Linked DNA regions of Simiduia agarivorans SA1 = DSM 21679. The protein of the gene in region 1 interacts with the protein of each later gene in a pairwise test. Links are inferred from orthologs where the notes say so. Each region holds a gene or a part of one and is shown on either strand. Other genes may lie near its edges.

Region 1 (15,316 bases):
CCGTGACAAGTCAGCGCTTACTGAGCAGCGGCTTCGTCGTTGGCTTCAACGTACTCGTCTTTGTTAACCACTGCAGCACCAGATGCAGCAACGCCTTCCAGGCAGGAGTCAGCAGCAGCGGTAACGTACAGCTTGATGGCACGGATGGCATCGTCGTTGCCGGGAATGACGAAATCAACGCCTTCCGGGTTGGAGTTGGTATCCACGATACCGAACACTGGAATACCCAGGTTGTTGGCTTCCTGAATCGCAATGCGCTCGTGATCAACGTCGATCACAAACAGCGCGTCGGGCAGGCCGCCCATGTCTTTGATACCACCGATAGAGTCTTCCAGCTTGGCCATCAGGCGAGTGCGCATCAGCGCCTCTTTCTTGGTCAGCTTGTCAAAGGTACCGTCCTGGCTCTGGATTTCCAGATCGCGCAGACGCTTGATGGACTGACGGATGGTTTTGTAGTTGGTGAGCATACCGCCCAACCAACGGTGGCTAACGAAAGGCTGGCCAGCGCGCTGGGCCTGCTCTTTGATCACCTTCTGAGCGGCACGCTTGGTGCCCACAAACAGTACTTTCTTCTTCTGAGACGCCATGGTCTTCAGAGCGTCCAGTGCGCTGTTGAACGCAGGTACAGTGTGCTCGAGGTTGATGATATGAATCTTGTTGCGGGCACCGAAGATGTATTTGCCCATCTTGGGGTTCCAATAGCGGGTCTGGTGACCAAAGTGAACACCAGCCTGCAGCATTTCGCGCATGCTTACTTGAGACATCGAATTTTCCTTTCGGGTTAGGCCTCCATGACCCCCACCGACCAACCCTCAAGCCAGCAAACATGCGGCTTTCAGGCACCCAGGTCAGGCGTGACGGACCATGTGTGACGTTGTATGTAATCGCTGGATCTGTTCCAGCGGCGCGCTTTATACCATAGATGGCCCCGATCTCAAAGCCAAATCCGCTTTTTCAACCCGATCTGGCGGCTGCCGGAACACGTCCTTTGGGGTACAATGCGCCCCTTTACCTCTTCCGGGGTAGGATTCACTGAACATAGAGGATTGCATGTCTGTCACCATTCGCACACCTGACGAAATCGCCAAAATGCGTATTGCCGGCCGCATGGCCGCCGAGTGCCTGGAGCTGATCGAGCCCCATGTGGTACCGGGTGTCACCACCGCGGAACTGGATCAGATCATCCACGACCACATCGTCAATGTGCAGAAAGCCATCCCCGCCTGCCTGGGTTACAAAGGCTTTCCCAAGTCCGTGTGCACCTCGGTCAACGACGTGATCTGCCACGGCATCCCGTCCGAAAAGCAGACATTGAAAAAGGGCGACATCGTCAACATCGATGTCACCGTCATCTACGAAGGCTACTTTGGCGACACGTCCAAGATGTACCTGGTGGGCGACGTGCCGAACCACGCAGAGCGGCTGGTCCAGGTGACCCAGGAATGCCTGTACAAGGCCATCGAAATCGTCAAACCGGGCGCCCGGCTGGGCGACATCGGCGCCGTCATCCAGGCGCATGCAGAGGCCAACTACTATTCCGTGGTGCGCGAATACTGCGGACACGGGATCGGCGACGTTTTCCACGAGGATCCGCAGATCCTGCACTACGGCACCGCCGGCACCGGCATGGAAATCCGCGAAGGCATGTGTTTCACCATTGAACCCATGATCAATGCCGGTAAAGCCGGCACTAAATTGCTGGGCGACGGCTGGACCGTTAAAACCAAAGACCGGCGTCTGTCCGCGCAATGGGAGCACACGCTGGCAGTCACCAGCAGCGGCGTTGAAGTACTCACTGCACGCAAGGAAGAACGCTTTTGATGCGCCCTTTTATCTCGGACGCTACCCCCTATTTCGACCGCACCCCGTTTTTTTTCGACCAGACGCTGTTCCGGCAGCGCCTGGCCGACGGCAAACCTATTCCCGCCTTCAAAGATGCACTCAATGCCGCCAAGGTTCAGTTCGATAGCCGGTTCAGGGAAGGTGAGGATATTCGCACACTGGTGTATGAGCGGGCCCACTTCATCGACTTTATCCTGCACTACGCCTGGCATCAGTTCGACTGGGCCGAAGGCGCATGCCTGGTTGCCGTGGGCGGCTATGGCCGGGGCGAGCTGCACCCGGCATCCGACATTGATTTACTGCTGTTATTGGCCGAAGAAGACTCGCGACCGTTACTGCCCGCCATCGAAGGTTTTTTTACCTTCCTGTGGGACATTGGACTCGAGATCGGCCACAGCGTCCGCACCATTCCCCAATGCATAGAAATTGCCCGCGACGACATCACTGTTGCCACCAACATCATGGAAAGCCGGGTATTGTTTGGCTACAGCGATCTGCGCGATCAACTCTTGGCGCACTCGGGGCCGGATCACATCTGGTCGGCCGACGCGTTCTTTGAGGCCAAGTGGCGTGAACAGCAGGAGCGCCACGCCAAATACGCCAACACCGCCAACAACCTCGAGCCCAATGTCAAAAACGCCCCCGGCGGTCTGCGCGATATCCAGATGATTTCCTGGGTCGCCAAACGCTACTTCAACGTGCGCACCATCAAACAGCTGGAAGGACGCGGTTTTTTTACCGAGGAAGAGTACGCCATCCTGCTTTCCGGTGAAGAGTTCCTGTGGCGCGTACGCTACGGCCTGCACATGCTGGCCGGGCGCGGCGAAGAACGCCTGCTGTTTGACCACCAGCGCGAACTGGCCACCTTGTTTGGCTACAAAGATACGCCCGAGCGGCTCGCAGTCGAACAGTTCATGCATCGCTACTACCGGGTGGTGCAGGCCCTGCAAGAATTGAACGACGTCCTTTTGCAATTTTTGAGCGAAGCCATTCTGCAATCGGGCGCGCCACAAACACTGGAACCGATCAACGCCAACTTCCAGTTGCGCAACGGTTTTATCGAAGTGGCCTACACCAAAGTGTTTCTGGAAAATCCCAGCGCATTGCTGGAGATTTTTGTGGTCATGGGGCGCGACAACCGTATCCGTGGCGTGCGCGCGTCCACCATCCGCCTGATCCGCGAATCGCGCCACCTGATCGATGAACAATTCCGGCAAAATCCCGCCAACGCCGAACTGTTCATGGAGCTTATGCGCTCGCCATATAGCCTGGTACGTCAACTCAAGCGCATGAAGCGGTACGGAATACTGGGCCGCTACCTGCCGGAATTTGACAAAATTACCGGCCAGATGCAGCACGACCTGTTCCACATTTACACCGTGGATGAACACACCTTCAAAGTCATGACCAACATGCGCCGCTTCCGTCTGCCCGAAGCACAGGACACCTTCCCTGTTGCCGCGCACATAATGAAGCGACTGCCCAAACCCGAGCTGCTCTACATCGCCGGCCTCTATCACGACATTGCAAAAGGACGCGGCGGCGACCACTCCATGCTGGGCAAGGTCGACGCCGAAGCCTTTTGTGAACGCCACGGCCTTTCACCGCGAGAAACCCGGTTAGTGGGCTGGTTGGTGGAAATGCACCTGTTGATGTCTGCCGTGTCGCAGAAGCAGGACATTTCCGACCCCGAAGTGATCCACAAATTCGCCGGCATCGTGGGCGATCAGCGCAGGCTCGATTACCTGTACCTGCTGACCGTCGCCGATATCAACGGCACCAACCCCGATCTCTGGACCACCTGGCGCGCGAGTCTGATGCGCCAGCTTTATCTGGAAACCAAACGCGCACTCAGACGCGGGCTGGAAAACCCCATCGATCGCCACGACCTGATTGTGGAAACCCAGCAGGCCGCCATCCGCAAGCTTGCCGACAAACACTTCTCCGAGCAGCGGGTGCGGAGCTTGTGGGGCGACATGGGCGAAGATTATTTCCTGCGCGAGAGCCATCTGGATATCGCCTGGCACACGGAAGCCATTGCCTGCCACGGCAGCGATGAGCCCCTGATCCTGATTCGTCAGAGCCGGATTGCCGGCATGGAAGGCGCGACACAGATTTTTGTGCGCACCAAAGACCAGAACAACGTGTTTGCCGCCGCCGCCAACGCCCTGTCGGGCTTGCAACTGGACATCCAGGATGCCCGCATTTACAGCTCGCCCGACGGCTACACCATCGATACATTTTTCGTGCTCGATGAAAACGGCGAGCCCACCAGCCCCGATCGTTTCGATCTGATCCGCCGGGCGCTGCTGGACGAACTGGCACTGGTCAACAGCTACCCGGAAATCATTTCCCGCCGCACGCCGCGCATGCTGAAACATTTTTCCATGCCATCGCGCACCAGACTCAGCAACGACCTGATTGCCGGTACCTCGGTACTGGAAGTCATCAGCCCGGACCGCCCCGGATTGCTGGCGGCGATTGGCCGGGTGTTCCTGCAGCACGGTATTCAACTGCAGAACGCAAAAATCGCCACCTTGGGTGAGCGGGTTGAAGATATCTTTTTTATTACTGACCACGACGGCAACCCACTGTCGGACCCGGCCCAATGTGAACAGTTGCAAGACAACATCAGAAAGGCGCTGGACGATATTGTCGGCAAAAAGCAGTAACGCCAACGGCCCATCGACCCGCGAAAAAAACAAGAGTCACATCCATGAACCCTGATTTACAACAACTCCAAGCCTATCCATTCGAGCGCTTGGCAGCGCTCAAGCACGGGGTTACGCCCGCTGATTTGCCCCATATCGCACTCAGTATCGGCGAGCCCAAACATCAGCCTCCCGGTTTTGTGCTGGAAACGCTGGTAAACAATCTGGACCGGCTCTCCAACTATCCGGCCACCAAGGGCCTGCCCGAATTGCGCAGCGCTATTGCGCATTGGCTTAACCGGCGTTTTCAGCTTGGGCGCACCCCGGTGGACGCCGACACACAAGTGCTGCCCGTCAATGGCACCCGCGAGGCGCTGTTTGCGTTCGTTCAGGCAGTCACCGACCGCCGCAAACCCCGGCCGCTGATTGTCAGCCCCAACCCGTTTTATCAGATTTACGAAGGTGCCGCGTTTCTGGCCGGGGCGGACATTCACTTCCTCAATTGCGACAAACACAATGGCTATATACCGGACTACGACGCCGTGCCGGAGCAGGTATGGCGCGACTGCCAACTGCTGTTCGTCTGCTCTCCCGGCAATCCCACCGGCGCAGTGACCCCGGTTGAGACCATGAAAAAACTGATCGCTCTGGCAGACAAGTACGATTTCATCATCGCCAGCGATGAGTGCTATTCAGAGCTTTATTTCGACACCCCGCCACCGGGGCTGCTCGAAGTGTGCAACGCGCTGGGACGGGACGACTTCCGTCGCTGCGTGGTGTTTCATTCCTTATCCAAGCGCTCCAACCTGCCCGGGTTACGCTCGGGTTTTGTGGCCGGCGATGCCGAGGTCCTGAAACCGTTTTTGCTGTACCGCACCTACCATGGCTGCGCCATGCCGGTGACCAGTCAACTGGCATCGATAGCCGCCTGGCAGGATGAGCAGCATGTACAGGAAAACCGCCGACTTTACCGGCAAAAATTTGATGCCGTATTGACCATCCTGGCGGGTTGCCTGGACGTGGCCTTGCCCGAAGCCAGCTTCTACTTGTGGCCGCGAGTGCAAGGCAGCGATACGGCGTTTGCCAAAGCATTATTCCAGGCGCAGAACGTGACCACGCTGCCAGGCACATTCATTGCGCGCGACACCCCCACCGGCAACCCCGGTGAACACCATGTGCGACTGGCACTGGTGGCGGAACTGAGCGAATGTGAAGCAGCGGCTCAACGAATCAAAACGTTTGTAACTGCAGGCGCATGACTTCCACAGCGAATCCGACTAAAGCCCAACGGGTAGAAAAAATTCTCCACGAGCTGGAGCGACTCTATCCCGAAACACCGGTGCCATTGGATCATAAAGACCCATACACTCTTCTGGTCGCCGTACTGCTATCGGCCCAGTGCACCGACGAGCGGGTTAACAAAGTCACGCCTGCACTCTGGCAATTGGCTGACAACCCGTTCGACATGGCGCGGGTACCGGTAGAAAAAATACGCGAGGTGGTGCGCCCCTGCGGCCTGGCACCCAAAAAATCCCAAGCGATCAGCGACCTGTCAAAAATCCTGGTGGAAAAATATCAAGGCGAGGTTCCGCGCTCGCTCGATTTGCTGGAAGAGCTTCCCGGCGTGGGGCACAAAACGGCCAGTGTGGTTATTGCTCAGGCGTTCGGTGTGCCCGCCTTCCCGGTCGATACCCACATTCATCGCCTGGCGCAACGCTGGGGGCTGACGTCCGGCAAGAACGTGGTGCAAACTGAAAAAGACCTTAAGCGGCTATTCCCCGAGCAGCGCTGGAACAAGCTTCACTTGCAGATAATTTTCTACGGCCGGGAATACTGCACCGCGCGCGGATGCGATGGTACCGTCTGCCCGCTGTGCCGGTGGTGCTACCCCAACCGCAAACGGGCAAAGTTAACGAAGAAGCAGTAGCGCGCGGACAGCAGACACGGGGAACTCAAAAGCCACCGCTGACGTCGCGAGACTCAAACAGGCTTTTGCGGGTGGGTTCACCGGTCGAAATTTCCCGGGTACCGGGTCTGGCGGGCGGTTCTGAAAACTTGGGCGCAAGGCTCATATCATCCGCGCACAAACCGGGTTGTAAAAAGCTCGGACGGTGGCGCCGGGCGAGCTCGCCGTCCAACTTGACCACCTGGGTTTTCTCTACCCGGCAGACCCCACCAATACCCTGTACGGCCCGGGCAAATGCCTTGGCCTGGGATTCCGACAAGCCGGATTTAAGCACCACCAGTCGACCGGAAAAAAAGCGTTGGGCTTGCCCCGGTTCGCGCAGCTTAAACAGCGCGATGAAGCGTTCGATGAGCTGCTTGCGGGCCACGCCATCGGCAGGCTGCCCCCAGAACACCACTTTGAAATGACCGCCGTTGGCGGCTTGGGTTGGTACTTGATTCATATCGCGATTGCCACGTCCTGTGTGCACCTTTAACAAATGAGAACACCGCAGATAAGTCTCCCCATTCCATGTGGGGGCTTTCTACGCACTCTTTTAGTGTATGTAAAGGATTTAGGCGCCATTAGACAATTTTGGTTTAACCATAGACCTGTTAACGATTTCTTTAGTGCATTTCGGTCTAAAACGCGCTTTATGCAGCCAGATTGCAAGTCTGGTATCCTTGCGGCCCTTTTTTCGCTGGCTGGGAGAAACCATGGTCACCCTGTACGGGATAAAGAATTGCGACACGGTAAAAAAAGCCCGTAAATGGCTGGAACAACACCAGGTCGAATACCGTTTTCACGATTTCCGCGCCGACGGCATCACGCTGCCGCAAATCCAGGCTTGGCACACTGAGTTGGGTGACGCGTTGATCAACCGGCGCTCTACCACCTGGAAGCAACTGACCGATGCCGAGCGCAGCCAGGCTGAGGCCCAGCCCGCCGGCCTGTTACTGGCAAACCCCACCCTGATTAAACGGCCATTACTGGATACCGGCACACAGCGTGTGTGCGGCTTCAAGGCCGACGAATACACCACAATATTTAAATAAAACGCGCGTCACAGGAGTAAACATGTCTCTCTATGCAATCGGATTTGGTGTGGGCACACACAACCGTCAGGGCCAGTGGCTCGATGTCTTTTTCCCCACACCCCGGATTCAGCCCGCGGCAGCGTTATGCCAGGTATTGGTCGATGCCCTGGGCGGTACTGGCACGCGGGCGCTGGATGCCAGTAAAGCCAACGACCTGGCCGCTGCCCTGGCGCCACTGGATGCCGCCCTGGCTGAAACCCTGAAGACACTGAGCGAAAGCAAGCAACCGCTGGTGGCCGTTCTGCTGGCCGAAAACAGCGCACCCGCCAGCGTGCCAGAGGCCTACCTGAAGTTGCATTTGCTGTCGCACCGATTGGTCAAGCCCCACGGGACTGTGCTCGATGGCATTTTCGGCCTGCTACCCAATGTGGCCTGGACCAATGAGGGCGCTATCGATCTGGCGGAATTACCCGCTCGCCAATTGGCGGCGCGCGTAGCCGGCCGGACGCTGGAAGTTTCGTGCGTGGACAAGTTCCCGAAAATGACCAATTACGTTGTACCCTCCGGGGTCCGCATCGCCCACACGGCGCGCGTGCGACTCGGAGCCTACCTGGGAGAAGGCACCACCATCATGCACGAAGGCTTTGTGAATTTTAACGCCGGTACTGAAGGCCCGGGCATGATCGAGGGCAGGATTTCGGCAGGCGTGTTTGTCGGCAAAGGCTCTGATCTGGGGGGTGGTTGCTCCACCATGGGCACCCTGTCCGGTGGCGGCAATATTATTATCTCGGTGGGCGATAACTGCCTCATCGGCGCCAATGCCGGCATCGGCATCCCACTCGGAAACCGCTGTACCGTTGAAGCGGGGCTGTACCTGACGGCAGGTTCTAAAGTGCGCCTGTTAGACGACAAAGGTGAGCTGGTGCGCGAGACCAAAGCGCGCGATCTGGCCAACCAGGACGACCTGCTGTTCCGCCGTAATTCAGTGACCGGTGCCATCGAGTGCAAAACCAATAAATCGGCGATTGCACTGAACGAAGCCCTGCACGCCAACAACTGATAGCGTCCGAGCGCACAACCCGATGGGTCTTACATGGCCAACCGGGTTGTGCGACAGGCTTCATTCCAACCCTTTCAAGCGTTCAAATTCCGCTGCCGCATCGCCCAGTGCGGTACGCAACTGCTCAATCGTGGTACGACAGCCGGCCACCTGCGAGGTCTCGGCCTGATGCTGCAATTGGGTACATAATTGATAGACGCGGGGGATCGCAAGATTCCCGGCCACGCCTTTCACTGCATGGGATTGTTCAGCCAATTGAACCCAGTCACGCGTTGTCCACAGCGCATCAAATTGTTCCGCGGCCTTGCCGTACTGCGCGAAAAAGCTGTCCAACAGTGAATAGAGCCTGTCCTGGCGCCCCCGCACCCGGGCCAGGCCCTGCGCCAGATCGATGGCGCCTGCCGCGCCCGGCTCGACCATCTCCGGCTCTGCGCTTTCCGTTTGCCCGTCGGCACAGCAAGTCTCATGTTCAGTCTCAGGCCGCGCAAGCCACCTCACTAATGACTGCTCCAGTGCCCGGCGGTCTATCGGTTTTCCAATATGGTCGTTCATACCCACACTGAGCATGCGCTTGCGGTCCTCATCCAGAACATTTGCCGTCAGCCCTACGATGGGCAGTGCTTCCATTGAATAACGTTCACGCAACTTTTCAGTGGCCGTATAACCGTCCATGACCGGCATTTGGATATCCATCAAAACCAGCGCGTAATTGCCCTGCTCTACCATGGCCACCGCCTCGGCCCCGTTGCGGGCGGTATCGATGTGAAGATTCAGCGGCGCCAGCATTTCCAGCGCAACCTGCTGATTGATTTCATTGTCTTCCACCAACAATACTGGCGCGCCCCGTAAATCCACCGGCTGATCGCCAGACGCCTGCAATTGCTGGTTCGCCGCTTCGGCATCCGCCCTGCCCACATTGATGGTAAATTCGAACACACTGCCGGCTCCGGGTTCACTTTTGACGCGGATGTCGCCCCCCATCATTTCGACCAACCGCTGACTGATCGCAAGCCCAAGCCCTGTGCCCCCGTACTCGCGGGCAACGCCGGCGTCCGCCTGCTCAAATGCCTGAAACAGCTGCCCTAACTGCTGCTCGCTCAACCCCACGCCGGTATCTTCCACCATGAAACGCAGAATCTGGCGCTCGCCCATGTCCACGCTCATGCGCACCGCCAGATGTACATGCCCTTCACGCGTGAACTTCACCGCGTTGCCAATCAGATTGGTCAGCACCTGGTGCAGGCGCAACGCATCGCCATTGATAAAGCGCGGCGTATTGGGTTCGATGGTCTGGCGAAACGCCAATCGCTTGCGGCTGGCCTTCAGCGCCATAATGGAGCCGAGGTTTTCAATCATTTGCAATAAGTCAAAGGGCTTGGGGTTCAGGCCCAGCTTGCCGGCTTCAATTTTAGAAAAATCCAAAATATCGTTGACGATGCCAAGCAGATTCTCCGCCGAATAATGAATTTTTTGCACGTAATCTTCTGTCTTGGCGCTGAGCTCTGTAGACAACGCCAACTGACTCAACCCGATAATCGCATTCATCGGGGTGCGTATTTCATGGCTCATGTTGGCCAAAAACTGGCTCTTTACCTGCAATGCGGCTTCAGCTTTCGCTCTGGCCTCTTCCAATGCCGATTGCGCGTGTTTGAGCTGGGTGATTTCCATTGACACGGTAATCACCTTATCGACATTCCCCTGTTCATCGAACAATGGATTGTTGTAAGCCAGAAAGTGCCGCACCTTGCCCAACTGATCTTTGAGAATGTACGGTTCCTTCACCGGTTGATGGGTTTGAATAATATGCTCGACTATGGCTGTGGCGCGCTCACCCAATTTTCCGGAGAAGACATCGGATACTTTTTTGCCTACGAACCGGGAACGGTCCATGCCGACCACACTTTCGAGCAGCCGATTGACCCGTACAAAACGGAAGTCCCGCCCCACCAGCGAGATCATGGCATCGGTGCTGTCCAGAACGTCCTGCAACAACCGCTGCTCCCGATCAGACGCCTGCGCCAGCAGATAGCCACGGGTGACATTCTGATAGGTTTTCAATACCCCCACACACTCGCCGTGCGCATCCCGCAAAGGCACATGGCTGCAACGCAACCGGCGCGACTTCTGGCTGGGCAGGGTGAGCTGCTGCTCCAGATCCAGCAAGGGCTGGCCGGCGCTGATAACGTTTTCATCCTCCTGCAGTATTTCCGGCACCTGCGCCGACCACCAAAAATCGTAATCGGTTTTGCCCACGATATCGTCCGGGGAGGTCAACCCGGCAACGCGGGCAAATTGCGTGTTGCAACCCAGGTAATTACCGTGCACATCCTTCCAGCAAATACTGACCGGCACAGTATCCAAAACCTGTCGCAACCGCGTCACCAGATCCTGACGCGCCTGTTCCGTGGCCCGTAACTGATCCTGCTGCTGACTCAGTCGCTGTTGCAACTGTTCGTTCATCGCGGCGATGGTGCCCACATGCACTTTGCGTTCGCTGATATCTTCAACGCCACCGATAGCAAGCCGCAATCGTCCTTTGCGCCCCCTCAGCAAACTGACACCGTGCAACCGCACCCAGGGCTTGCGGCCCAACCGGCGATGTAAACGGCACTCGATAGTAAATTCGGGGTGATGGTGAACAAAATGACGCACGATGCGGTTGAGTCGCAAATGATCATCCGGGTGCACAATGGGCAGCACTGCATCCACAGATTCAACCACTTTATTCACGGTGTATCCGAGGTGAGACAGCCCTTTACCCACCAGAATAATCTGTTGCCGTTCAAAATCCCAAAGCCATACCGCGAGCAGCCGGTCACACACCAACGAACGCAAAGGCTGAAGCGCGAGCAGGGCCAGCAATGCGCGTCCACGGCCAACGCGCACCAGACAACGCAACCAGAAACCAGGCCAGACGTATAACGTCAACGCCAACAGTGCAAGGCAGGAAAAAAGGCAGGCAAGTGTCACCAACATCAGCTGGCTCAGCGTCATAGGGACTCTTTTGTCAGATTTTCATTCCATTGTAGCCGTTTTCTGCCGCCCATCCCGGGCTTTCTTTGCTAAAATGCCGGCCCGCTGAATTTCACACCCACAGGACAGAGCATGGCCACGCCCACACTTCAACTCGCTTGCGACCTTATTGCCCGCCCTTCAGTCACCCCCAACGACGAAGGTTGTCAGGACATGATGATTGCGCGTCTGGAGGCCATCGGTTTTCAGGTGGAGCGCTTGCGCTTTGGCGAGGTGGATAATTTCTGGGCTGAACGCGGGAGTGGGCAGCCATTGTTGGCATTTGCTGGCCACACAGACGTAGTCCCCACGGGACCTGCCAGCGCCTGGAAATTTCCGCCGTTTGAACCCACGCTACACGAGGGCATGCTGTACGGACGCGGCGCGGCCGACATGAAAGGTAGCCTTGCGGCCATGGTCACAGCCTGCGAAGCGTTTGTGGCAGCGCATCCCGACCACAAAGGTCGCATCGGTTTTCTGATCACCTCTGATGAAGAGGGACCGGCCGTGGATGGCACCGTCAAAGTAGTGGAATGGCTCAGCGCACAGGGCAAAGCTATTGATTGCTGCCTGGTGGGCGAACCCTCCTCTACCCATGAGGTGGGCGATGTGATCAAGAACGGCCGGCGTGGTTCGCTCGGCGCCAAACTGATTGTGCGCGGTATTCAGGGCCATGTAGCCTACCCCCACCTGGCCGAAAATCCCATCCATACCCTGGCGCCGGCACTCACCGAGCTGGCCAAAGAAGTGTGGGATGAAGGCAATGAATTTTTTCCGGCCACGTCTTTCCAGGTCTCGAACATCAATGGCGGCACCGGTGCCACCAACGTGATTCCGGGCGAAGTGGAGCTGCTGTGTAACTTCCGCTTTTCTACCGAAGTGACCGAGGCAGAATTAAAACAACGCACCGAAGCCATCCTCGCACGCCACGGCCTCAAATTTGACGTGGAGTGGAATCTTTCAGGCCAGCCCTTCCTCACCCGCCAGGGCGATCTGGTGGATGCCGTGGTGGGTGCCATCGCCGATATCAAAGGTCGCCAGACCGAACTGTCTACCGCCGGCGGCACCAGTGACGGCCGTTTTATCGCACCCACGGGCAGCCAGGTGGTGGAACTGGGCCCGGTCAATGCCACTATTCACAAGGTGGATGAATGCGTGAAGGTGCAGGATCTGGAAGACCTGCACCTGATTTACCGGCGCACGCTGGAACGGCTGCTCGCCTGAACGACCCGCCCCCCTTGATCCATATCAAGGGCGCCACCGGCCAAACACCCTACACTGGGGCAGTTTTCCGGTGGCAGTACTTCCATGACGCAAGCAGCATTTACCTGGGATCAGGACCTGATCGATCGCTACGACCTGTCGGGCCCGCGCTATACCTCCTACCCGACCGCGCCCCAGTTCCACAACCTGATCAGTGAACAGGACATTCACCAGGCGCTGGCGCGCAGCGACGCCAGCCAGCGGCCACTATCCATTTACTGCCACATCCCTTTTTGCGATACGGTTTGCTACTACTGCGCCTGCAACAAAATCATCACCGCCAACAAAGCCCGCGCTGTGCCCTACCTGGAGCGGCTGTTCCGTGAAATGCGCCAGATGGCCGAGCGCATCGACGTGAGCCGGCCGGTGGATCAGCTGCATTGGGGCGGCGGCACGCCAACGTATTTGTCGCTGGAGCAGATGACTGCGCTCATGCAGCACACCCGCTCGCTGTTTAACCTGCACAATGATGACTCGGGTGAATACGCGCTGGAAATCCATCCGGCCAGCGTCACACCCGCCACCATTAAAGGCCTGCGGGCACTGGGCTTTAACCGCTTGTCGATGGGCATTCAGGATTTCGATGCCCGGGTGCAAAAAGCCGTCAATCGCTTCAACAGCGTCGAAGAAGTCACTGCCCTGACCCGGGCCGCGCGCGACGTGGACTACCATTCCATCAGCATGGATCTGATTTATGGGCTGCCACACCAGAGCGTTCAATCGGTGAGCAGTACGTTGGATCAGGTTCTGGCGCTGGCACCGGATCGCTTATCGTTGTTCAACTACGCGCACATGCCGCACCTGTTCAAAGTTCAAAAGCAGCTGGACGAGCGCGCCCTGCCTGCCGCCGCTGAAAAACTCGATATGCTGCACATGGCCATTGACCGGTTAACCCGCGAGGGCTATGTGTACATCGGCATGGACCACTTTGCCCGCCCCGACGATGAACTGGCCCGCGCGCAGGCAGCCGGTCAGTTGCACCGCAACTTTCAAGGCTACGCCACCCATGGCCATTGCGACCTGCTCGCCTTTGGCGTGTCGGCGATCAGCCAGATCGACAATCTCTACTTGCAGAACCACAAGGCGATTGAAGACTATGACGCCGCATTGGACGCCGGCGCCAGCCCGGTGGCCAAAGGGTTTCTGATGTCGCAAGACGATGAGTTGCGCAAGGCCGTCATCATGGCGCTGATTTGTCAGTTCGAACTGGATTTTGCGCGCATAGAGCAGCAATTCGGCATTCAGTTTAACGATTATTTTGGTGCCGCACTGGCAGCGCTCCAACCCATGCAAGCCGATGGCCTGCTGAGCCTCACAGACCGGCGCATTCGCGTCAAACCTGCCGGCCGCTTGCTGATCCGGCGTATCTGCATGGCCTTCGATGCCTATATACCGGCCAATACCGAGCAACGTTTTTCGCGCATTATTTGATAAACTGCGGTTTTAGAGCAAAGATCAGCACCATGTCCGACTTTACCCACATCGACACGCACGGTCAGGCCCACATGATTGATGTGGGCAGCAAAGCCGATACCGAGCGCGAGGCGCGCGCTGAAGCTTACGTGCGCATGGCACCGGCCACGCTGGAACTGATTGTTTCGGGCGGCCATAAAAAAGGCGATGTACTCGCCACCGCCCGCATTGCCGGCATCATGGCAGCCAAAAAATGCAGCGATCTGATCCCGCTGTGCCATCCGCTCATGCTCACCCACGTCAAAGTGGTGCTATCACCTGAACCTGAACGCAACCGCGTGCGCATCGAAACCTGCTGCCGGCTGAAAGGTCAGACCGGCGTAGAAATGGAAGCGCTCACCGCCGCCAGCGTGGCAGCACTCACGCTGTACGACATGTGTAAAGCGGTGGATAAAGACATGGTCATTGACGGCGCGCGGGTGTTGGAAAAATCCGGCGGCAAAAGCGGCCACTACATTGCGGCGGAGTCAGCCCATGATTGAAGTCAAATTTTTCGCCCGACTGCGCGACCAACTGGGCCAAACCGGCCTTGCCTTACCGGCCACCGCTATTCACACAGCAGCCGACGTGCGATCGGCATTGCTTGCCCAACATCCTCATTGGCAAGACACCTTGTCGCAACCATCCGTATTAGTGGCGGTCAATCAAACCATGGCACAGTGGGAGTCGCCTGTAGCAGAAGGCGACGAAGTGGCGTTTTTTCCCCCGGTCACCGGCGGTTGAAATGACCAGCCACATTGCCGTTCAAACGGAAGACTTTGATCACACCAGCCTGTACCAGCGGCTGCTCAGTGACACGCCGGAGATTGGTGCCATTGTGACCTTTACCGGTCTGGTGCGCGATCTGAATCTGGGCGATGCCGTGGCCGGACTCTTTCTGGAACACTATCCCGGCATGACCGAAAAATCGCTGCAGGCCATCGTCGACGAAGCCCGACAGCGCTGGCCAATAATGCGGGTCGAGTTGATTCACCGGGTTGGCCAACTGGCCCCGGCAGACCAAATTGTTTACGTGGGGGTCAGCGCCAGCCAC
Region 2 (15,496 bases), 100 kb from region 1 along the record:
TGCCAGTCGTCTCTTATATATGGCTCGGATTCAATCACGCCCCAACCATACATTCCCTTCCGATCATCTGCACCCGCCATCCAAAAAAACACTATATCGCCGAGCTTCATTCTTTTTCTATATCTGGTCGCATACCAAGTGTCTTTTTTACCCTCTACGACCTCTAACTCAAGGTCAAAGCGTTCTGGAATTGATTGAAATATAAAAACACTCATTAATATTCCCACTTAGAAGCAGTAAATAACGCCCCGACGTTGCCCCCAAAGTCAAACGAACCACCCATCATTCCCAGAGAAAATAAGGGCATAAAATGCGTTAAAAAACTGAGACCATCGAAAGTAGTAGCAAGTTATGCTAATGGGCGGAAGAAATTCAGTCGCGCCCGCCCTATTAAAAAGGAGCTATGAGAAACCTCGATTATTCAAGATTAAAGATCATGACTCCTGGTCAATTATGCTAAAGTTCTCTCTCATAGCGTCAACAATTAAGCCAATCAAATAGCCAAATATTTCCGCCTCAACCCACTCTGGAACGTATGGAAGATCAAATTTTTTATTCAGCCTCGCCCCTAATACAGAAGCCAGTTCTTTCGCGTCCTTATCAGATATCCCATCAGATGAATTTTTCACCAAACCATACAGCTCATTTGGTAAACTTTGATATAACAGTCTATCAACCAACTTTACAGTTTTAACGAAAATGACTTTTTCCGTCCCCTCTTTAATAAATGGAATATTGATTTTTTCATTTAGCTTGGTAGCTAGAACCTCAACCTCTTCAGGCGAAAGCATCTCTATCTGTTGATCCATATCTTGCTTAACAATATTCCGCTGCTCTTCTGTTAAAACAATATTAGTCATAACAAGGCCTCTATTAAAAGTTAACAATGAATTGGCACTATCAATAAACAAAAAAATAACGGCACCATCTATTTATTGATACGTGGCACACGCTTGATATAACCCAGACCCCGCTAAAAATCATCAATAAATTTTAAGAATCCACTAGAACCAGCATAAAGACTGAAAAATATTCCGACACTAAAAACCTTTGCAAAAGAAAACCCTTACTAACTAAGACCGCGAAGAAACAAGCCCCTTCGCTTCGCATATTTGACTAAATCTATTTTTGGCGACAAAAAACAATAAATGGTGCCAAAAATTCCACGGCCACCGCATTAACTAGCAGCAAAGACCAACCATCTTTATAGATCTGCCTACATTCGACATGGAAAGTACTATCGCAGGCGACACCCTCTTCCGAAACATGATTATTTCAACTCTAGACGATGTGCTGACAAACACCTATTCAAGACACCAAGAGAAGTTCTTACCACAGCAACTTTCATTTCAGTAATGTAGTGAGGGATAGATTTAAAACGTAAGTTTACGGAACAATCTTAAATATTATTAATGCACTGCAATCCTCTACTGACTTCGACGATTTCAATAGTGCAACCTGTTCCGCCGCAAAAAAATCTCTCAAGTGATCTCAGCAGCAGCCCTATGAGACATCTTCAACCCTAGAGCTTGAACTTTTTGGTATAGGTTTTATAGGGTAAGCATTTTGCAGTCTTGGTCAAAGTCTATAAGGCGCCACTCCCCCAATTAAAAGCTTCGGTTAAGCCGGAACAGGTTAAAGCCGACCCAACTCACTCAATTAAATGGATTAAGAGCTAAATATTATTGCAGCTCCTCAATGCACATTTGTCACAAAAACCCTCAAATCCATTAGCCGAAGCCTAAAATCCTAGTTTTTTGATTACTATTTATTTTCTTTTGCAAAGTAGTCAGGCCATTGCTCTTTACGGATTTCGTCATACCTGCTCACAGCCTGACTCCACATCCGTGCTGGTATAATAGGAGAGGCTGATCTAAGAATTTCCGACTTTATAGACAGAATTTCGTAATTTTCTTGCGTCTCTAGCTCTATATCCCTCTCTAGATCGCGACGCAAGGATTCCCACTGCGCACCCACTCCTCTATGCTTTTCTGCATCCTCTTGAAATTTCATAAATGTCTGCAGTGATGATAGCACTACGGCTGATATTGCGATCCAAGAAATCACATGACTCGGAAAAATTTTTCCACCATCATTCGGATATACGTCCGCACCGACAATCGCTGTAATAACGACTAATGGGATGCCAAGAAATAAATGTTTTTTTGCCAAGGAAGCAGCAACATAATGATGCGCCACAGATCGCGTAGTTGCTTCTCTGTGCATTTTTAAAAGTATGCAATCTAATCTCATGACGTTTCTTTACCTCAACTTTGATATCTCAATCTACTGCTCGGCATTGTTCACAAAATTAGCCGCTGCAATGATAGAGAAAAATTCAGACTACTTAAAAAAACTACTGCATCAGCAATAAGGGTCTTTCAATTTCAAATATTAATGAAGACCTACAAATGCACTATAACCATTATGAGCGATTGACAGCATTAAGCGCCCACAATATATTCCTATATGCACTCATAAAACTTTCGCTTCGCCAAGCCTTCCACAACTATTTTTCGTTCATATCACGCCATACGTAATATTATAGCGATCCATACAACTCCTGAGCTTAAAACTAGGGATTTCCGTGATTTCTTCGCCAACTAATTGCCGCCATCTACGCATGCGTCAACAGAATCAAACGCAACCAACCCAATGATATAAGCCCTAGAAGAATGCAGAATCTTTCAATTAAGTATCAGCCCCTCTATTGCGTTTCACCACATCGCTTTTTTAATTCAAGATCAGAGGTAAATGCTGGATCCTACGTGTGAGTCGCGCGAAAACAACAAATGTTAACAGGCTCTACCTCTCCGCATTAACTGACAACACCGACAGCTCCGTCAGACCGACTTCTTAACCGACCTTTTATCAAGAGCACCTGATGCCGAGATCAAAATACGACACGAATCACCCAAGACTAAGATCGCCGCACAAAGATTACGGGGTGCACGAATTTAGAGATCAACCCTGAAACCACACTCTCGTTAAAATAGACAACGCATACTTTAGAAGTATCCGCTATCAGTTGACTATAATAGAAAATATTTTTAAAACAGTTGAAAATATAGATATCCTACCGACAAGATCCATCATATTGACAACACCAACACTGATCTAAAAAATCCCGAACACAGCTAGATAAACCCATCAACATACCTAAGCTCCGTATTACCATTGGAACCCACTTGAATTTCCTAACACCCATATTTAAGACAACAAATGTAAATTCAATATCTAGCTTATCAATTATTATTTAATATCGGATTACAGTGGAACCAATTATACATCTTTACATAAACCATAAATTAAAACTTTACTCTGGGCAAAACTTTGATAGATCTTTTTCAAATTCAACTGTAACCAACTGCAGATAGTTTATAGCTGCAGACAATATATCTTCATTTTCATATTCTGACCTATAATTTAAAAGTCTTTGCTCTGATTTTCTAAAATGAATTTCCGCATTATCACTTAGCAGCCAGTCTGTAATACTTATATTCTTCCGATCTAACAATTTCCATGATTTATAGGCTGCATTCAATTCATTAGTCCAACCTGAAGAATGACTTTGTAGCTGAACCACATTTGGATATGGCGAATAGCCACCAATATTCGAAGTGTCCAACAGTAACCGTTTGTCTACATCACCATACCCTGTATCTTTCTGCGCAAAAACCGCCCGATCTAAGCGGGTAAGAGAAAGCATGCCAGTACACATTAAACAAGGCTCCAGACTAGAGTAAAGTGTATAGTTATTAGCCAAGTAGGACGGCGTACCAGGGCACATTAGATAGCTGCTAACGATTCGAACTTCAGCATGCTGTGAAGCGTTTTTGGTAGCATGTCGCGCATTTCTCGCCCAAAAGATAGGTTTAAGATCTGGTCCAACAAGAACTCCACCTATATTGTGTCCTCGACGATTTTCTTTCAAGACATTAACTGACTGCCAGTTTTTATACACAACAGACATAGCCAAAAGAAGATAGATATCGTCTATTTCTTGCCTCTTCTCAATTTCATAGCTATTTGCATTTTCCTTAGCATTATTAATCGATGAGAGATTATTCTCCTCACCTAAAACACCGCTTTGAGAAAATAGAATATCGTGTTTTTCTTTTACATCTAGATTTGCAGTAGAGCAAGAAAAAACAAAAACAACACTAGCCATTGTTATTCGTCGAAAAAACATAGTTCATCGCCACCCCATAGAAACTCAAGGAAACTATCAAACATTAAAAAATTAGTGACCACTGTCCATCAGCGCACCTTTACAGCTAACGATCCCGTATTGCTTCTGCATGGCGAATTTCTAAATAAATATCTTGATCACGAATAAAGTTTTTTGTATAGATATCCCTAAATTTATTTTTTATAATACCGACATCCGCTCCTACATTTTTTCGCGCAATAGAAACACTCCATGTCCACCCCCACTTGGATGCAGAGGTACCTTTTCCAAAGCTTTCCCACCGAGAAAATCCTTGAGCCGACAAGCCATTCCCATTAACTAACTGGTCGCCAAATGATGCTAGTATATCGTTTGTAGTTTGATACCAATCAGCCCTACCATCCTTTACTAACCTTTCTTTCTCACCATCTGACATTTCCGCCCACGTTCTTTCACTTGGAGTCCAAAAAGTTAGTATCAGCGAGTCCGTTGACTCCACAACATTTTCACCAAGAAGACCAGCCTGAACTACATTTTTTACTCCTCCAACAGTACATTTTTCCAAAGAAAATATTAGAACGGAAAGAATTAAAACAATGAGGGCTGACCATACGTTAACAGGTATTCTTTGCCCTACTAGCTCCATCATACTTGCATCTGAATCTGCCATTCAATCACCATTTTTCTCACTGACGAATAGTTAGCCATTAGCATTAGATGGCCTAAAACGGAAGAATTTAAATCTACGAACACCTCACTCCTCGATAGAGGTTAGGACCCAAACCGACAATAAACACCTAAAACACCTGAGCTCAAAATTGGAATCTATAAAAGAAATTTGTCACTACTACTAAAATATCGTGTTGAGCTAAAAATAAAGCAACATAAAATTCAAAAAAAATAAGAAATACAACACAAATAATGAAAAATATCCCGACACTCCAAACAATTCCAAATAAAAAACCCACCACCCCAATTCCAATAAGAAATAAAACCTTCAAGCCGCTACCTAGCCCTCACCCAATTCCAAACGCCAAAAAACAAAAAAGGGCGCCAAAAGGCGCCCTTCAATTTCGAACAGATGTCGCTTAAATCATCACAACAGCAATTTCCGAATATCCCCGATCACCGCCGTAAGATAGGTAAAGAACCTACCTGCATCCCCACCATTAATCGCCCGGTGGTCATAGGACAAGCTCAGCGGCAACATGTTGCGCGGTTCAAACTCTTTACCATTCCACACCGGCTTCACCTGTGCGCGCGATACGCCCAGGATGGCAACCTCAGGTGTGTTGACGATGGGGGTAAACCCATTGCCACCCATGGCACCCAGTGAAGAAATGGTAAAACAACCGCCCTGCATGTCGTTCGGCATCAGCTTGCCATCGCGCGCTTTCTTCGCGAGGGCGGTGGCTTCTTCTGCCAGTTCGTACAGGCCTTTTTTGTCTACGTCGCGGATCACGGGCACCATGAGGCCGTTGGGGGTATCAACCGCCATGCCGATGTGGACGTAATCTTTTTGTACGATGTGCTCGCCGTCGTGGTGCATGGACACATTAAAGCTTGGCTCCGCACGCAATGCTGCGGCGCAGGCTTTGAGCAGGAACGGCACGGGTGTGAGTTTTACGCCGCGCTTTTCTGCCTCTGCTTTCATGCTGTTGCGGAAGGCTTCGAGCTCGGTGATGTCGGCGTCGTCCCATTGGGTCACGTGCGGCACGTTGAGCCAGCTGCGCTGCATATTGGCGGCGGTGACCTTTTTGATTTTGCTCATTTTGACCATTTCAATCGGGCCAAACTTGGCAAAATCTACCGCCGGCACAGCCGGAATACCGGAGCCCACGCTGCCGGATTGCAGCTTGCCGGTTTGCACGTCCTGGATGATGGTTTTCACGTAAGAGCGAATATCATCTTTGGTCAGGCGATTGCGCGGGCCGCTGCCTTTGATTTTGGTCATGTCCACGCCAAGCTGGCGCGCCAATTTGCGCACAGCGGGGCCGGCGTATACGGAATCCACAAAACCGGGGACGGCTTCGTCGGCTGCAGATGTTGCTGCTGCCGTTGCTGGCGCAGCGGGTGCTGCCGTAGTGGCTGGCGCAGGTGCAGCGGCTGGAGCAGCCGCTGGCGCTGAAGCAACGGGCGCGGCTTTACCTTCCGCCACAATCACACCAATGACCGAACCGGCAGAGAGTTTGTCGCCTTCTTTCACGGTCAGGCTTTTGATGGTGCCGGCAAATTCTGCGGGCACTTCCATGGAGGCCTTATCGGTTTCCAGCACCACCAGTGAATCGCCTTCAGCTACTGTGTCGCCTACAGCCACACACACTTCAATCACGTCCACGTTTTCGCTGCCACCCAGATCCGGAATCACCAGGTCCCGGTCACCGGCGGGCGCTGCAGCGGCAACGGGTGCTGCCGCCACAGGCGCAGCTGCCTGAGCAGGCGCCGGTGCGGCTTCGGCTTTGGGCGCAGACGCACCGTTACCGGCCACAGCCACTACACCAATCACGGCACCCTGCGATACCTTGGCGCCTTCTTTCAACGCAATGCTCACTACCTTGCCGGAGACAGGTGACGGCACTTCCATGCTCGCTTTGTCGGTTTCCAACACGATGAGTGAATCGCCTTCGCTCACTTCGTCGCCAACACTCACGCAGATTTCGATTACATCCACGTCTTCGGCGCCGCCAATGTCGGGCACCGCGATTGTTTCAATAGCCAAGGTAAACTCCTTGTTTATCTATTAAACCCAATGAGCGCTTACACGCTCATGGGGTCTGCCTTTGCCGGGTCAATGCCAAATTTCTTAATGGCCTTGGTTACGTCTGCCGCTTTGATTACGCCTTCATCGGCCAGCGCTTTGAGTGCAGCGATGGTGACGAAGTAGCGATCCACCTCAAAGAAGTGACGCAACTTGGCGCGCGTGTCGGAGCGGCCGAAGCCTTCCGTACCCAGGGCGATGTAAGTGTCGGCCGGGATAAAGGCGCGCAATTGCTCGGTGTAGGTTTTCATGTAATCGGTTGCGGCAATCACCGGGCCTTCCTGCTTTTCCAGGCACTCGGTAATGAACGCTTTACGCGGTTTTTTCGCTTCCGGGTTGAGCATGTTCCAGCGCGATACGCGCTGACCGTCGCGGGTCAGTTCGTTCACGGAAGTGAGGCTCCAGATATCGGATTCCACACCGTACTCGTCGCGCAGGATCACCGCCGCCGCTTCCACTTCACGCAGAATCGTACCGGCACCCATAAGCTGAACGCGCATGCCTTTCTTGGGCGTTTTCTTGCCTTCGTTCAGCAGGTACATGCCTTTGATAATGCCTTCTTCGGCACCGGCGGGCATATCCGGATGAACGTAGTTTTCGTTCATGGTGGTGATGTAATAGAAGCAGTTTTCCTTGTCCTGGAACATGCGCTTCATGCCATCCTGCATGATCACCGCCAGCTCGTAGCTGTAGGTGGGGTCATAGGTTTTACAGTTGGGGATGGTGTTGGCCAGAATATGGCTGTGACCGTCCTGGTGCTGCAAACCTTCACCGTTGAGCGTGGTGCGGCCAGCGGTGGCACCAATCAGGAAGCCGCGCGCCTGGCTATCGCCCGCCGCCCATGCCAGGTCGCCAATACGCTGGAAACCGAACATGGAGTAGTAGATGTAGAAAGGAATCATCGGGCAGTGGCTGTTGCTGTACGCCGTCGCCGCTGCCAGCCAGGCCGCCATGGCGCCGGCTTCGTTAATGCCCTCTTCCAGAATCTGGCCTTTCTTGTCTTCCTTGTAGTACATGATCTGGTCGTGATCATGCGGCACGTACTTCTGCCCTTCCGAGGTATAAATCCCCAGTTGGCGGAACATGCCTTCCATACCAAAGGTACGGGCCTCATCGGGCACGATGGGCACAACGCGCTCGCCGATGTTTTTATCTTTTACCAGCGTGGAAATGAAACGCACCCACGCCATGGTGGTGGAAATTTCACGCTCGCCGGTGCCTTTGAGTTGCGCCTTGAACGTTTCCAATGAAGGAATTTCCAGCGCATCAAAATCTGCCTGACGCGCCGGCAGGTAACCGCCCAGCGATTTGCGACGGGAATGCATGTACTGCATTTCCGGGCTGTCGGGTGCGGGCCGGTAGTAAGGCACGGTTTTCAGGTCGTCGTCGGAAATCGGAATACCGAAACGATCGCGGAAGCCTTTGAGCGATGCGATATCGAGCTTTTTCACCGAGTGAGTGATGTTGGCGGCTTCGCCGGCTGCACCCAAACCATACCCTTTAACGGTTTGCGCCAGAATCACGGTGGGCTGACCTTTGTGCGCGACCGCTTCGGCATAGGCTGCGTACACTTTGTACGGGTCATGACCGCCACGGTTGAGCTTCATGATGTCGTCGTCAGACAGATCTTTCACCAGCTCCAACAGCTCCGGGTATTTACCGAAGAAATGCTCGCGGGTGTAAGCGCCGCCGTTGGCTTTGTAGTTCTGCAACTCGCCATCGCACACTTCGTCCATGCGCTTCTGCAACAGACCGGTGGTGTCTTTTTCCAGCAGCGCGTCCCAATGACGACCCCACACCACTTTGATCACGTTCCAGCCGGCACCGCGGAACACACCTTCCAGCTCCTGAATGATTTTGCCGTTACCGCGCACCGGACCATCCAGGCGCTGCAGGTTACAGTTAATCACGAAGATCAGGTTTTCCAGCTGCTCGCGGCCCGCCAGTGCGATGGCACCGAGGGATTCCGGCTCATCACATTCGCCGTCACCCAGGAAGGCCCACACTTTGCGATCGCCGCGCTTGACCAGATCGCGCGCTGACATGTAACGCATGACGTGCGCCTGATAAATCGCCTGCAGCGGGCCAAGACCCATGGAGACGGTGGGGAACTGCCAGTAATCGGGCATGAGCCACGGGTGCGGGTAAGAAGACAGGCCAGCACCGTCCACTTCGCGACGGAAATTATCCAGCTGATCTTCAGAAATGCGCCCTTCCAGGAACGAGCGGGCATACATACCCGGCGCACTGTGGCCCTGGTAGTAAATCAGATCGCCCAGCTCTTCGCCGTCGTTGCCGCGGAAGAAATAGTTAAAGCCCACGTCGTACAGTGTCGCCGCGGAGCTGAAGGAAGAAATGTGGCCACCCAGGCCCTCGTCGTTGTCGTTGGCGCGCATCACCATGGCGAGCGCGTTCCAGCGGATCAACGAACGGATGCGGCGTTCCATAAACAGGTCGCCGGGCATGCGCTTTTCTTTCTTGGGTGGGATGGTATTGCGGTAGGGAGTGGTGATGGCAGCGGGCAGCTCAACGCCGGCCATGGTGGCCCGGTCGAACATCTGCTTCAGCAAAAAGGCCGCACGGCCATCGCCACCGTAACGAATTACCGCGTGTAGAGCATCGAGCCACTCTCGCGTTTCGAGGGCATCAATATCCTCTGTCATTCAACTCTCCTTTCGCCGGCGACGCCGGTTGTAGTGTCTGTGTGAAATAAACATTCGAAAGAGTATAGAAGTGTCGCAATCATCGCTCAAAAAAACTGATTGAGCCGACAATTGCGTCTTCCAGCATCATTCTTGTAGTTTTTTTACAAATTTAGGCGCCGCTTTTCAGCCACGCTCTGGAAGTGTGGTAGGCATAATACGGAAATTCGGGCAAAAGTACACGTTTGGCGGCCCATATGGCAAAAAAAATTGCCAGAATGCCGTTTCTTAAGAAACGGTTTCATCTGTAATTTTTCTACAGGATGTTGCGTGGTGCTACGGGATAGGTGGTTCAACGGATGGCCGCCCCGCCACTTCCACGGGGAATGCGAATGATTGGCCCGCGGCTCGAATGGCTCAGGGCACTATAAACTGTGGGCCTTCGGCCTTGAAGGTGTCTACATCGGTGACTCTGGTCACCGGCTCGGTCTCACTGGCCACGGGCCGGGTGGCAAACAGGATGCGGCGATCGGGATCGAACAACTGGTAGGCGTAGGTGCGCAGGGTCACCGCGTTCACTTCTTTGAGGGCATCCGCCAGCGCGTCGCGCCGGTAGAAATCCACCTCGCCACCGGGGCCCGCATCGGCGATGGCAGTCCAGTAGCGTCCGGCCTGATCGGCCAGGTTGCGAGGTTTTTCGTTCAGTTCGGCCAGCAGGGCTTCGCGGTGTGCGGGCAGGTTATCACCCAACCACTCGGGCACCGAGTCCAGAAAGCCGTCGAACGCTGTCCGCAATTCCAGCGGGGTGGCTTTGGGCGACTGCGCCACCAGCACCATGCCGGGGTAGTCGGCTATTGGTAAGGCTGAAGTAAAGACCACATAACCTAACTGTTGCTCTGTGCGCAGTTGGTGGAAAAACGGCGAGCGCAAGCTTTGCACCAGCATGGCCACATGAGCCCGGTCAGTCAGGCTGTGACCTGGCGCCTGATGGTAGATCACCAGCGCGTCATCCGGATGATTAACCTCGACGTCGCGCTCGTAACCACCGCGCACGTTAGTCAGCACTTTCAATTTGCCGGGCAGATCCCTGGCATTGCCCTTCACCAACTGCTGACGCACCAGGGCGGCCAATTGGCGCGCTTCGGGGGGAAGCAGGTTGCCATACGCCAGCATGTCGGCCTGGGCATTCTGATTGAGCTCCCGCCCAAAGGTTTTCACCTCGGCAAGCCCCGTATTCGCCAGTGCATCAGCCAACGCATGCTGCGGCCAGGCCGGCTGGTACAGGGTGGGCACAATCTGTTGTAGCAATTGAATATAGGGCGGTTGCCGGTCGCCGTTGCGGGTGCGGCGAATCAATTCGGTGCGCACATTGGCAAAACGGGCGGCTTCCAGGCGCGGGCTGACCAGCGCCTCAAGAATTTCCGTCAGCAGCAGGCCCTGGCGGTCGTTGTAGCCGGCCACTGTGATCTCCAGGCCGCGCGCCGTCACCTGCACATCAAACCCAAGTCCCGCCAGAAATGCCGGGTAGCTGTACTCGTTGAGTTCGTCCAATACCATGGCCACATACAGTTCGGCCTGCGCGCGGCTGGCGATGTTTTTGCCCACTGAGGGCGTGCGCAACTGGATGCGGATCACACTGCGCGGCAAATTGAACTGATTGTCCTGCATGTGCCACAAACGCAATTGCGGCTCGTTGATCAACCGCTCGGGCACCGGGGAATCGCTCACCCGCTCGCGTACCTGCAGGCGGCTGGGCACAAACGGATTGGGCTTGGGCAGGCGTAACTGCTGCAGCGCTTGCGGCGCAATGGCCGGCAGTACGGGCAACGGCGCGGTGGCGTATGGCGTATCGTAATCGGCCGCCTGATGGCTGAAAGCACCGTCGTTATCGGCCATCAACACCAGCGCGTGTTCAGGTTTGAGAAAATTCAGAAAGTACTGGGTCAGACTGGCGTCGAATCGCTCGTACATGTAGCCGCCCTGTAAAATATCGGCGGGCTTGTAACGGTTCATCTGATTGACGAGTTGCTGCACCCAGGCAGAGGGGCGCTGGCGCTCCTGAAAACGGAAATTGATGGCCGCCAACTGCGCTAGCTCTTCAAACCGCCACGCCTGTGGTCCGTCTTTTACTATCAGATCGATCGCGGCAAACACCCAGGCCATCACCCGCGCGTATTCGCGCTGGCCTTTGTCGGTGAGCGTAACCGATACAATAAAACTCCCCGCGTAGGGCCCCATATCGCTGTCGCCGGCCCACAGCGCCACCGCCAGGCCTTCCTGCTTCAGTGCCGACAACAAACTGCCCTTGCCTTCATGGCCCAGGAGATCGGCAATCTGGGTAAGCGGTTTTTCCGGGTAGTAACCGGCGCTGTTAGGAATGGGGAACATCAAACGCAGTTCGCGCAATTCTTTAACAGGCTGGTAGCGCACCAGGGTTTTAAGACGGTCTTTTTTGAATAGCGGCTCGGCATTGGTGGGGGCCGCGATATTTTTGTTGGGAATCGACGCAAAATAGCTGCTCGCCCAGGCCGCCAACTGCTCCAAGGATTGCGGGCCCAATACCACCAACGACATGATATTGGCGGAATATTCGCGCTGATAAAAATCGATCAGCGCATCGCGCACCGGTTCGTCTTCGCGGTCGGCCAGGGTGTTCAGATTACCCACGGTAAACCGGCCGGCCGGATGAGCGGGATTGGTGAAATGATTCAGCACCGCACGCGAACGGCGGGCATCGTCTTTTATTTTTGCCTGGTACTCAGCGTTGACCGCCTCGCGCTCGCGGGTGACGTAGGCCTCAGTAAACAAGGGCGCCGTAAAAAACTGGCCGAAACGCTCCAGCGATTGCGCCAGATGTGCGGGTCGCACGGTATAGAAGTACAGGGTGTGATCGAGTGCAGTGTAGGCGTTGTGGGTGCCGCCACTGGTGGCAATGAATCCCGGCCAGCCATCCGGCTCGGGAAATTTTTCGGTGCCGAGAAACAGCATGTGCTCCAGAAAATGAGCCAGACCTTCGCGCCCTACCGGGTCTACCGCACTGCCCACATTAACGCGCAGGGCCACCGCGGATTCTTCCGCTTCCGGCGAGGATACCAGCAATACCCTCAATCCGTTGGCGAGCTCCAGGTAGCGGTACTGGCGATCATCGTTGGGGCTTTTTTCGGGCGTGAACGCGGTGGTTAAGGCAGGCGGATTGTCGGCCGACCATGCGACAGCTACGCCGCAAAGCCACAACAACGCAATCCAGGCAAAACGATTAAGCATTCGCACCCTCGCCGTTAGGCTGGCTGGGCCAGGCATTGATAACGGCTTTTAACAAGGTCGCCAGCGGGATCGCAAAAAACACGCCCCAGAATCCCCAAATGCCACCAAATGCCAAGACGGCAATAATAATGGCGACCGGGTGCAGATTAACGGCTTCGGAAAACAGCACCGGCACCAGCACGTTGCCATCGAGCGCCTGAATAATGCCGTACACCAGTAACAGCCAGTAAAACTCCGAGCTCAAGCCCCATTGCCACAAGCCCACCAATACCACCGGTAAGGTCACGACAGCGGCGCCGATATAAGGCACCAACACAGACAAACCCACGGCGATGGCCAGCAGCAAGGAATAACGCAGCCCCATGAAACTGAAGCTGGCATAGGACACGGCGGCAACAATCAGGATTTCCACCGCTTTACCGCGCACATAATTGGCAATCTGGTCGTTCATTTCCAGCCAGACCCGCTGCATGATGGGGCGTTTGCGCGGCAGAAAACCACTCATCCAGTTGAGGATCAGCTTCTGATCTTTCAGAAAGAAAAACACCAGAATGGGCACCAGCACAAAATAAATCAACGCGGTAATCAGCAGCGGCACGCTGGCCACCGACACACTCAGCAAAGATTGCCCCACAGTGCCCAGTTCGTGATTGGCAAGGTTGGTGAACTGCTGGACGTGTTCAGGCGACACGTAATCCGGGTAGCGTTGGGGCAATACCGCCAATTGGGCCTTGGCATCTGCCACCATGCGCGGCAGCTCTTCAATCAGGTTACCCATCTGACGCCAGAGAATCGGAAACAACACCAGCACCGCCGAGGTGATCAACCCCACCAGCACCAGAAAGGCAGTCCAGACTGCGAGAATATGGCGCATGCCCCAATTGACCAGTCGCTGTACCAGCCCCTGCAGTAAAAAGGCCAGAATCAGCGCCGCAATGGCCGGTGCCAGCACGGTTCCCATGGTCACCACCAATGCCAGCCCAAGAACCAGTAGCAATAGCAACACCAGGGCTTCTTCGTCGTAAAAGTAACGATTGGTCCAGTTACGGAAAATCTTCAACATGGTGAGCGGGGCTCTTTAGGGACGAGGGCGAATGCTAACAGGCCGCTAGTGTTTTTGCAGCCAGAAGCGCCATTGTTGACCGGTTTCCTCGGTGGCCAGCAAGGTATGGCCGGCCAACCGACAAAATGCCGGGATATCGCGCGCCGAACCGGGATCGGTGGCCACGATGTACAAAATCTGACCAGCGGCGAGCGCGTGCAGCGCCTGCTTGGCTTTCAACAACGGCAGCGGGCAAGCCAACCCGGTGGCATCTACCGTGGCATCGGGAATCTGCCCTTCCGGGCCGGGCACAGATTGCGGGGTCATCTTGGTTTCTCATTTCCGGGGGGCGCACTATAAATCGACGCGGCCTTCATGCCAATGCAGGAACCCGGGCCGGTTTGGGAACCCCACACGACGACAAAGGTCTAACCATAGTATGATGGAAAACACTTATGCCGTGAAACGGCCCTTGTGGAGAGAGTTTGTGCCCCTTGTTGCAGGCAAACACCTAATCAGCGCCCTCGCCTTATGCGCGGGCCTGGCCGCCCCGGTTTCGGTTGCGGCCCAAAGCAGTACCGAAATTCAACTGCCCGCGCTGGGCGACGCCACCAGCGGCGTGGTCTCACCGCAGCAGGAGCGCGCATTGGGCGAAGCCTGGGCGCGCGCGTTCAGGGCCCAGGTGCCTACCTCGCACGACCCGCTGATGATCGATTATCTGGAAAAGCTTACGGCCCGGCTGGCAAGCTATTCGCAATTGAAGGACAAGCGGCTGGAATTATTGCTGGTGAAAAACCCCACCATGAATGCGTTCGCCGTGCCCGGTGGCGTCATGGGCGTTCACACCGGCCTGTTCACTACCGCAGAAACCGAAAACCAATTGTCGTCGGTCATCGCGCACGAACTCGCGCACTTGTCCCAACGCCATTTTGCCCGCTCCGTAGAAGCACAGCAGAATGCCAGCATCCCCACCACCGCCGCGCTGCTGGCGAGCCTGGTGCTGATGGCCACCGCCGGTGGCGATGCCGGCATGGCGGCGATGATGGCAACCCAGGCCGCCACCCTGGACAACCAATTACGCTTTTCCCGCCAGAATGAACAGGAGGCTGATCGGGTCGGCATGGAAACCATGGTAGCAGCAGGCCTGGACCCTTACGCGGTTCCCGAAATGTTTGAGTCCATGCTCAAGCAAACCCGCTATTCCCGTCGTCCACCGGAATTTTTACTGACTCACCCGGTAACCGAAACCCGCATTGCCGATGCCATGAACCGCGCTACCCGCTACCCGCGCCAGAGCTTTGACCAGAGCATTGATTTTCACCTGATGCGTGCCCGGGTTTTCATGATGCAGGCGGAAAACCCTCAAACAGCGGTGAAGCGGTTTGAAAGCGAACTCGAAGGCGACAGCCTGAACAAAGAAGCCAGCCGCTACGGGCTGGTGATTGCGGCCACCCGTGCCGGCCAGCTCGATAAAGCCGAGCAGGCGCTGGGCCCACTGCTGGTCGGTCGCCCCGGCTACATCACCTACCTGCTGGCGCAGGTCGATATCATGCAGGCCCAGGGCAAACGGGATCAGGCGCTGACCTTATTGCAACAACTGCTCGAGAAAGACCCCACCA

What was found.
Region 2: the proteins of nth (region 1) and aceE interact in binary tests that used the Escherichia coli proteins (3 or more experiments, as listed by UniProt). The link is inferred for Simiduia agarivorans SA1 = DSM 21679 from one-to-one orthologs.

What each region holds. Positions count from the first base shown.
Region 1 is NC_018868.3:1,179,740-1,195,055, forward strand. What follows is about bases 4,585-7,584. They hold nth (endonuclease III), read left to right. Parts: upstream 4,585-5,748; coding sequence 5,749-6,420; downstream 6,421-7,584. Other genes in these bases: dapC (succinyldiaminopimelate transaminase), read left to right, coding at 4,585-5,752; M5M_RS05350 (hypothetical protein), read right to left, coding at 6,446-6,901; M5M_RS05355 (ArsC family reductase), read left to right, coding at 7,155-7,493; dapD (2,3,4,5-tetrahydropyridine-2,6-dicarboxylate N-succinyltransferase), read left to right, coding at 7,516-7,584. Outside these bases: rpsB (30S ribosomal protein S2), read right to left, coding at 18-764; map (type I methionyl aminopeptidase), read left to right, coding at 1,051-1,821; M5M_RS05335 ([protein-PII] uridylyltransferase), read left to right, coding at 1,821-4,514; more of dapC, read left to right, coding at 4,559-4,584; more of dapD, read left to right, coding at 7,585-8,535; M5M_RS05365 (PAS domain-containing hybrid sensor histidine kinase/response regulator), read right to left, coding at 8,596-11,529; dapE (succinyl-diaminopimelate desuccinylase), read left to right, coding at 11,641-12,771; hemN (oxygen-independent coproporphyrinogen III oxidase), read left to right, coding at 12,856-14,241; cyclic pyranopterin monophosphate synthase MoaC, read left to right, coding at 14,274-14,765; moaD (molybdopterin converting factor subunit 1), read left to right, coding at 14,758-15,006; molybdopterin synthase catalytic subunit MoaE, read left to right, coding at 15,008-15,316. UniProt on the Escherichia coli protein: DNA repair enzyme that has both DNA N-glycosylase activity and AP-lyase activity. The DNA N-glycosylase activity releases various damaged pyrimidines from DNA by cleaving the N-glycosidic bond, leaving an AP (apurinic/apyrimidinic) site.
Region 2 is NC_018868.3:1,279,810-1,295,305, forward strand. Bases 6,729-9,908 are described here. They hold aceE (pyruvate dehydrogenase (acetyl-transferring), homodimeric type), read right to left. Parts: upstream 9,593-9,908; coding sequence 6,929-9,592; downstream 6,729-6,928. Other genes in these bases: aceF (dihydrolipoyllysine-residue acetyltransferase), read right to left, coding at 6,729-6,890. Outside these bases: M5M_RS05800 (EVE domain-containing protein), read right to left, coding at 1-215; M5M_RS05805 (hypothetical protein), read right to left, coding at 435-860; M5M_RS05810 (SLATT domain-containing protein), read right to left, coding at 1,765-2,253; M5M_RS19840 (nucleoside deaminase), read right to left, coding at 3,317-4,171; M5M_RS20110 (hypothetical protein), read right to left, coding at 4,278-4,841; more of aceF, read right to left, coding at 5,268-6,728; M5M_RS05825 (insulinase family protein), read right to left, coding at 9,989-12,835; M5M_RS05830 (AI-2E family transporter), read right to left, coding at 12,828-13,898; M5M_RS05835 (sulfurtransferase TusA family protein), read right to left, coding at 13,944-14,204; M5M_RS05840 (M48 family metalloprotease), read left to right, coding at 14,317-15,496. UniProt on the Escherichia coli protein: Component of the pyruvate dehydrogenase (PDH) complex, that catalyzes the overall conversion of pyruvate to acetyl-CoA and CO(2).